2 linked regions of the Methylobacillus flagellatus KT genome follow. The protein of the gene in region 1 interacts with the protein of each later gene in a pairwise test. Links are inferred from orthologs where the notes say so. Each region holds a gene or a part of one and is shown in the gene's direction. Other genes may lie near its edges.

Region 1 (4,093 bases):
TATACGCAACTTCGCGTGTTGAATTCAATGAATTTTAATGTCACAGCCTGAACGCATGTCCCCGGTTGAACTACGCTCCACCCTGAGCCTGGCCTCGATCTATGGCTTACGCATGCTGGGCATGTTCCTGATCCTGCCGATCTTTGCGATCTACGCTGAAACCTTGCCGTCGGGGGATGACCATTTCTACATCGGCCTGGCGCTAGGCGCTTACGGCTTGACGCAGGCCTTGTTCCAGCTGCCGTTCGGCATGGCTTCAGACCGCTTTGGCCGCAAGACCATGATCTACATCGGCCTGCTGATCTTTGCGATCGGCAGCTTCGTTGCCGGTATGGCGGACGACATCCATACCATCATCATCGGTCGTGCCATCCAGGGCGCGGGCGCCGTATCCGCCGCGGTGACGGCACTAGTGGCCGATCTGACGCGCGAAGAGCACCGTACCAAGGCAATGGCGATGATCGGCGGCAGCATCGGCATTACCTTCGCATTGTCGCTGATCCTCGGGCCGACGCTCAACCAGTGGATTGGCGTTCCAGGCATTTTCGTGCTGACCGGCGTCCTGGCCTTGCTTGCCATGCTGGATATCAAGTATCTGGTACCCAACCCCCAGGTCAGCCGGTTCCATTCCGATACCCAGGCCGCGCCGGCCAAGCTCGGCCCAGTGCTGCAGGATACGCAGCTGTTGCGGCTCAATTTCGGCATCTTCGCGTTGCATGCCTCGCACATGGCAATGTTTGTCGTGGTGCCATTCGCGCTCAAGCAGACCAGTGGGTTGAACGAGAATGACCATTGGATGATCTATCTGCCCATCATGGTGATTTCCCTGACGTTCATGGTGCCGGCCATCATCATTGGCGAGAAAAAGGCCAAGCTCAAGCAGGTGTTCATCATCAGTGTCGCCGTGATGCTATTGGCGGAACTTGCGTTCGGGCTCATGATCGATAGTTTCTGGGGCATCATGGTGGCGTTGACCATTTTCTTCATCGCCTTCAATGTACTGGAGGCGATCATGCCTTCCACCATCTCCAAGCAGGCGCCTGCCGATGCCAAGGGTACCGCGATCGGGGTGTTCAATACCGCGCAGTCATTGGGCATTTTCGTTGGCGGCGTCTGCGGCGGCTGGCTGTCCAGCCAGCATGGATATGCGGCAGTATTCGCTTTCTGCGGTGCGCTCATGCTGCTATGGCTGGTCAGCGTATGGACCATGCGTGCACCGGCGGCAGTACGTAGTAGAATGTACCCCTTGCCTGAAGGGCAAACGCATGATGCGGCGCAATTGTCGCGGCAACTGGCAGCGTTGCCGGGCGTGAAGGAATCGGTCGTCTTGCCCGAGGAGGGCGTGGTGATATTGAAAGTGGATATGCAGGCGGATTGGGATGATTCCGCCGCCCTGCAATTGATAAGGGGTTAAAGATGGCATCGGTCAATAAAGTAATCTTGGTAGGCAACCTGGGCCGCGACCCGGAAGTGCGCTATATGCCCAATGGCGAGGCGGTGGCCAACTTCAGCATTGCCACTACCGACAGCTGGAAAGACAAGAACGGCCAGCGTCAGGAGCGCACCGAATGGCACAACATCGTCATGTACCGCAGGTTGGCGGAAATTGCCGGCGAGTACCTGAAGAAGGGGCGCCCGGTCTACATCGAAGGCCGCCTGCAAACCCGCAAGTGGCAGACCAAGGAAGGCCAGGACCGCTACACCACCGAGATCATCGCCGACCAGATGCAGATGCTGGGCGGGCGCGATAGCGGCGGCGGTGGCGGAGCGAGCTATGATGGTGGCGACGACTTCAACCAAGACTACAGCCAGCCCGCCCCCAGGCAACAGGCTGCGCCGGCACAACGCCCCGCGCCTGCCGCATCCAAGCCTGCTGGAGGCAGCAATTTCGATGATTTCGAGGACGATATCCCGTTCTAAGGCATGCTTTGCTTCGTCGGTGATTGCTGAAAGCCCCGTCAAGCGGGGCTTTTTGTTGCGCTAACAAGCCATGAAGTAGCGGATTCTTGGTGCATTATTGAGAATGATTGTTGATTCAATGTATAATGATTCTCAATTAATAATTTCACTGCTTGGAAATTGCATCATGCATTCATTCCGCATTCCCATTAAAGCGGCCCTGATCGCCAGCCTTGCCCTGATTGCGAGTTCGGCCCATGCGCTCGATATTGTGTTTGACTACCGGTTTGACCGGAATGGCTGGTTCAGTACCGACAGCGATGCTGGCCTGATGCGGCGCAACGTATTGGAGCAGGCCGCCTCGGTATTCAGTGGCTTCACCGATTCCCTCTCGGCAATCCAGCCTGGCGCAGGTGATAGCTGGAGTGTGAGGTTCCAGCATCCTAGCTGGAATAGCTGGATCGAGAATGTCACGGTGACGGATTTGTATGTCCCGGAAAACAGCATGGTGATTTTCGTAGGGGCATCCTCCTTTAATGGCTCGGTACTTGGCGCAGCAGGTGGTGGCAGCATTCGTGCCCAGGGTAGCCAGGATTTCTTGGAGACGGTAACGGCGCGTGGGCAGGAAGGCGCGCTGGAGGATGTACCTACTGATGTCGGTCCATGGGGAGACTCCATCTGGTTTAACAGCCATTTTTCATGGTATGCAGGTCTCGATGAGAGCGGCCTGGCTGCAGGCCAGCCGGACCTGTTGACCACGGCAACCCATGAAATCGCGCACCTGCTCGGTTTTGGGGCGTCTACAGCTTGGGATGCTTTGCTGTTGCCCACGGATGACGGCTGGGTATTTGCCGGTGAACATGCCGTGGCGGCGTATGGCGATATGGTGCCCGTTGATGGAGGGGCGCATTGGGCCTATGGCGTGCAGGGGAGGATAAACGGGGAGCTTGTGCCCAACCTCATGGATCCGGGCACCCCGTTCGGCAATCGCGAATATTTCAGCGATCTGGATTACGCGGCGCTGGCGGACATCGGCTGGCAGGTGAGCGCGGTGCCCGAGCCGTCGACCATCTGGATGTTGTTGTTGGGCCTGATTGGCGTGTTTGGACGCTGGCAGCGCAAACAATCCACGCTGATCACCAGTAAGTGAATGGTTGTGTCGATGCCGAGACCGCCCGGAAATACGGGAACAGGTCCTTGCTGAACACTAAATGTCAGCCAGCGAGTGCTGGTTGGCCTGGTATTTGTATTCCCTCACCCAGCGCGTGAATTTTTCCGCCGGCAGCGGCTGGGAGAAGCGGTAGCCCTGCACGAAGGTGCAGCCGCTGCTTTCCGCCCAGTGCAGCTCCACGTCCGTCTCCACACCTTCAGCCACCAGTTCCAGTGACATGCTGCGCGCCAGCGCCACGATGGTCTTGACGATTTCTACATTGATCGGTTCGCGCTCTATGCCCTTGATGAAGGATTGATCGACCTTGAGCCGGTCGATCGGGAATTTGCGCAGGTAGCTGAGGTTGGAGTAGCCCGTGCCGAAATCATCGATTGCCAGTTTGATGCCAAGCCTGCTCAGTTGATGCAGGGTGCGCACCACGGCATCGGCATCCTGCATGAACATGCTCTCGGTCAGCTCGAATTCGAGATAAGCCGGGTTGATCCTGGTCTCCTTGAGGATGTGCTCCACCATGTCGCAGAAGTCACTCTGGTAGAACTGCATGGCGGAAATATTGACCGAGATTCGCATGGGCTGGAATCCTTCCTGCAGCCAGGCTTGGTGCTGTCGGCAGGCTTCACTGATCACCCACTGGCCGATGGCCACGATCAACCCGGTTTCTTCGGCAATTTCAATGAAATGGATGGGGGTGAGTAGCCCACGTTGCGGATGGTGCCAACGGATCAAGGCTTCCTTGCCGACCACCTGGCCGCTGTCGAGCGCAATTTGCGGCTGGTAATAGAGTTCGAATTCATTGCGTTCGATGGCAAGGCGCAGGTCGGTTTCCAGCGACATGCGATCCAGCGAGTAAAGCTGCATGCCTGCTGCATAGTGCCGGTAAGTATTGCGTCCGTTGCGCTTGGCTTCATACATGGCCGCATCGGCCTTGATCATGAGGTTGTTGGCATCCTCGTCATCCAGCGGGTAGATCGCGGTGCCGATGCTGGCCGAGATGAAGATCTCGCGTCCCATGATCTGCTGTGG
Region 2 (3,894 bases), 290 kb from region 1 along the record:
GCCGGCGCCTGCGATTTCGACCTTTTCAACGTATTCGGAGGCTGGCAATGCCTTGATCAGGGATTCCGCAATCGCACGCGGGTTCTGGCGCAAGGGCTTGGCCAGCGTCATGGCCAGGTTGGTGGAAAAATCCCCGTGCTGCGTGTTCTTGGGACGTTCAAGCTGGATGGCGGAAATGGCCGCACCGGCATCAAGGCTGTTTGCTGCGACCTGCAGTAATTCGGTAAGATGTGCTTTCAAGGCGAGCGACAAACGTGAATAAAAGCATTATTTTAACCTACTGCAAGCTTGCACTGATATGCAATTGTCGAACTTCGTCATGGGAATGCCATGACTGAACCCCGCCAAGCGCATCGCCTGCATATTCTTAAAGTCGCGCTCGATGTTCCGCTGGATGGTGTGTTCGATTATCTTAGCGAGGCGCCCGTGCAGATTGGGCAACGCGTCGTGGTGCCGTTCGGCCCCCGCAGGCAGGTGGGCATCGTGGTCGACCTGGCCGACGCGAGCGATGTTGCGCCTGCCAAGCTCAAGTCCATCATCCAGTATTTCGATCAAGAGCCCGTGCTCGACGGCGAGTTTTTCTCACTGCTGAAATTCTGTGCCGATTACTACCAATACCCTTACGGACAGGCCTTGCTTTCGGCGTTGCCCGCGCGCCTGCGCCAGACCGAGCCGGCGCGGGCCAGGCAACAGTTCTGCTATTGGCTCAACTCCGCCGGCCAGGCTGCTGACATCAGTGCCATTCCCGTGCGGCAAGCAGTCCAGCGCCGCATATTCGCCGCATTGCGCGCGCATGGCCGCCTGAACGAGGCAGAGCTGGCAGAACTCAGCCCGGGCTGGCGCAAGGGATTGGCGGCGTTGCGTGAACGGGGCTGGATAGAAGAAGAGCAGGTCTATGCAGGCCTGGGCTCGACATTGCATGCTTCCAGCGTCCAGCCAGAGTTGAATGAAGAGCAAGTCCTGGCCGTACAGAGCATCCTGCAGTATCGGGATACCTTCAGGCCGTGGCTGCTGCACGGCATCACCGGCAGCGGCAAGACCGAGGTATACATCCGCCTGCTACAGGCAGTGCTGGAGGGTAATCAGGACCAGGCGTTGGTGCTGGTGCCGGAAATCAACCTTACCCCACAGCTGGAAGCACGCTTCCGTACGCGGTTGCCGCAATTCCCGCTGGTTACCCTCCACAGCAATCTCAGCGAGAGTGAGCGCTTGCAGAACTGGCGCCTGGCGCAGACTGGTGCGGCACGCATTGTCATCGGCACGCGCCTGTCGGTGTTCACCCCGCTGCCCGGGCTCAAATTCATGATCGTGGACGAGGAGCACGACACTTCCTACAAGCAGCAGGACGGCATGCGCTACCATGCCCGAGATGTGGCCCTGGTGCGCGCGCAACGCCGCAACATTCCCATCGTGCTGGGCTCGGCCACCCCCGCACTGGAAACCTGGCATAACGCCCGCAATGGGCGCTATGGCCTGCTCACCTTGCAGCAGCGGGCGGTGAGCCAATCCCAGCTGCCGCAAGTCAATTGCGTGGACGTTTCCAGGGTGCAGATGCAGGAAGGCTTGTCGCCGCAGCTGCTCAAGGCACTGAAAGTTCGGCTGGAGCGTGGTGAGCAGAGCCTGCTCTTCATCAATCGCCGCGGCTATGCGCCGGTGCTGCTGTGCAATGCCTGTCACTGGATTGCACCCTGCATGCGTTGCAGCAGTCGGCTGGTGGTCCACCTGCGCCAGGGATTCCTGCGCTGCCATCATTGTGGACATGAGCAGAACATCGTGCGGCAATGTCCGAGTTGCGGCAATGCCGACCTTCACCCCACGGGGAATGGCACGCAGCGCCTGGAGGAAACCCTGACCAGGCTGCTGCCTGAAGCCCGTGTATTGCGGGTTGACCGTGACAGTACGCGCCGCAAGCACGCATTGAGCGAGATGTTGTCTGCGGTCCATGTAGGCGAGGTGGATATCCTGGTGGGGACGCAAATGCTGGCGAAAGGCCACGATTTCCCCAACCTGACGCTGGTGGGCGTGCTCGATACCGACAGTGCCCTGTTCAGTCCTGATTTCCGTGCTGCCGAGCGCCTGTTTGCCCAGCTCATGCAGGTGGCGGGGCGGGCTGGCCGGGCGGATAAGCCAGGCGAGGTGCTGATCCAGACAAGTTTTCCCGAGCACCAGCTGTTCAATGCCCTGCGCGTCCAGGATTTTGCAGCCTACGCCGCCAGCCTGCTGCAGGAGCGGGAAGTTGCCCAGTTCCCTCCCTGCGAATTCCTGGCCTTGATCAAGGCCGAGGCCAATGAATATGGTCCCGTGCAGCGCTTCCTGCAGTTTGCTGCCGATAGCGCGCGAGCGCTAGGGACCGACGCATTGGTCTATGACCCGGTCCGACCACAAATGGAGCGCCTCAAAGGCATGGAACGCGGGCAGTTGCTGTTCCAGGCCGCGACCAGGCAAACCCTGCAGATAGTCCTCAGGCAATTGACGCCGCAGCTGCGTGCCCATCCACTCAGCAACAAGATACGCTGGGCGGTGGACGTGGATCCGCAGGAGTTCTAATTCATCTTCATCCGCGCTGGCATGCTGAATCGGCAATAAGGCTGCTTTATCAGGCCCGGCCAGAACACCGCACGGCAGTCAAACGAAGGCATTAAGCCAAGGCACGATGAGGTGTTGCGGTGGTTGGCTGGCGTCAGCCGACGCTAGCCTCAGTCGCTTACTCGGCTGGAAGCCCCGTCAATACGCGCGCGCACCACTGTGTTTGTGCAAGCCGGAGCGCTGCTGTCGATGGCCGCCTCAAACTGGGAAAGCTGCCTGGAAATCGGCGACAACCCCGCCTTCAACGGCACAGTAGTCGGCAGGGGCGGCTTCCTGGCTGCGAGGCACATGTACGTCGTTCACCTTGGCCTGGGGCAGGCGGATCAGGCTGAACGCCTCGCCAACCTTGAATGCGAGCTGCTGCGGCAACGCAGTGGTTAGTGCTTGCCGCATTTTTCGGGCTTGATGGTTTCGATTTCAGAGGCTACCCCTTTGTCATGCTCCACCTCGACGCAGGCGCCTACCACCAAGGGGCCCTGCTCCGGTTCAATGTCAGTTTTCTCGGTGACTTCCACTTGCTGCCCGCTGATGGTCCAGATGCCGAGATTGCCGGCTGGACGTTCTTCGATACGGCCGATAAATTCCTCGTCCGCCATGGCCGGCGTGCTGACCAGCAAGGTACTCACGGTGAGCAGGGATAGGGTGCTGAACAGGTTGCAAAGCTTCATGTTGTTATCCTTTTCTTGATGTTGAGCTTGGATGGAGCAAGCTTAACCATTGGGATAGCATTGCCCTATCAGTATCAGGCCGATCTTGGTGTAGGACGGCCTCCGAGGAGGACTGCATTGTGATCAGATGGGCTGGGTGCCGATTGCTTATCAAGCAAGAGGATTGAGCGCATACTTGTTCCCGTTCATTGATCCTAGGAGTCAATCGTGCAACTCAACCTGGAAAATAAATTGGCACTCGTGACCGCTTCTTCTGCCGGCATCGGCCTGGCCATCGCGAGGTCGCTGGCGCGGGAAGGGGCAAAAGTCATCATTAATGGCCGCAGTCAGGCCAGCGTGGACAAGGCCATCAGCCAGATCAGACAGGATGTGCCGCAGGCCGATCTGGTGGGGCTGGTAGCCGACAATGGCACTCTGGCAGGTACTCAGGCGACCATAGCGCAGTTTCCGCAAGTCGATATTCTGGTCAATAACCTAGGCATTTATGAAGCCGTCGGTTTTTTTGATGAGACGGATGCTGCCTGGCAGCATTTGTTTGAAGTCAATGTGATGAGCGGCGTCAGGCTCGCCAGGCATTACCTGGGCAAGATGCTCGAAAGCAAGGTGGGGCGCATCGTGTTCATCTCGAGTGAGTCAGGCG

What was found. Proteins that work in one complex are often made in the same cells at the same time.
Region 2: the proteins of ssb (region 1) and MFLA_RS13615 interact in binary tests that used the Escherichia coli proteins (3 or more experiments, as listed by UniProt). The link is inferred for Methylobacillus flagellatus KT from one-to-one orthologs.

What each region holds. Positions count from the first base shown.
Region 1 is NC_007947.1:2,594,265-2,598,357, reverse strand. What follows is about bases 378-3,168. They hold ssb (single-stranded DNA-binding protein), read left to right. Parts: upstream 378-1,416; coding sequence 1,417-1,920; downstream 1,921-3,168. Other genes in these bases: MFLA_RS12365 (EAL domain-containing protein), read right to left, coding at 3,107-3,168; MFLA_RS12370 (PEP-CTERM sorting domain-containing protein), read left to right, coding at 2,087-3,049; MFLA_RS12380 (MFS transporter), read left to right, coding at 378-1,414. Also shown: more of MFLA_RS12380, read left to right, coding at 38-377; more of MFLA_RS12365, read right to left, coding at 3,169-4,093. UniProt on the Escherichia coli protein: Plays an important role in DNA replication, recombination and repair. Binds to ssDNA and to an array of partner proteins to recruit them to their sites of action during DNA metabolism. Acts as a sliding platform that migrates on DNA via reptation.
Region 2 is NC_007947.1:2,879,388-2,883,281, reverse strand. The notes cover bases 1-2,938. They hold MFLA_RS13615 (primosomal protein N'), read left to right. Parts: upstream 1-330; coding sequence 331-2,547; downstream 2,548-2,938. Other genes in these bases: MFLA_RS14750 (hypothetical protein), read right to left, coding at 2,785-2,938; argS (arginine--tRNA ligase), read right to left, coding at 1-240. Outside these bases: more of MFLA_RS14750, read right to left, coding at 2,939-2,979; MFLA_RS13605 (DUF5666 domain-containing protein), read right to left, coding at 2,964-3,254; MFLA_RS13600 (SDR family NAD(P)-dependent oxidoreductase), read left to right, coding at 3,462-3,894.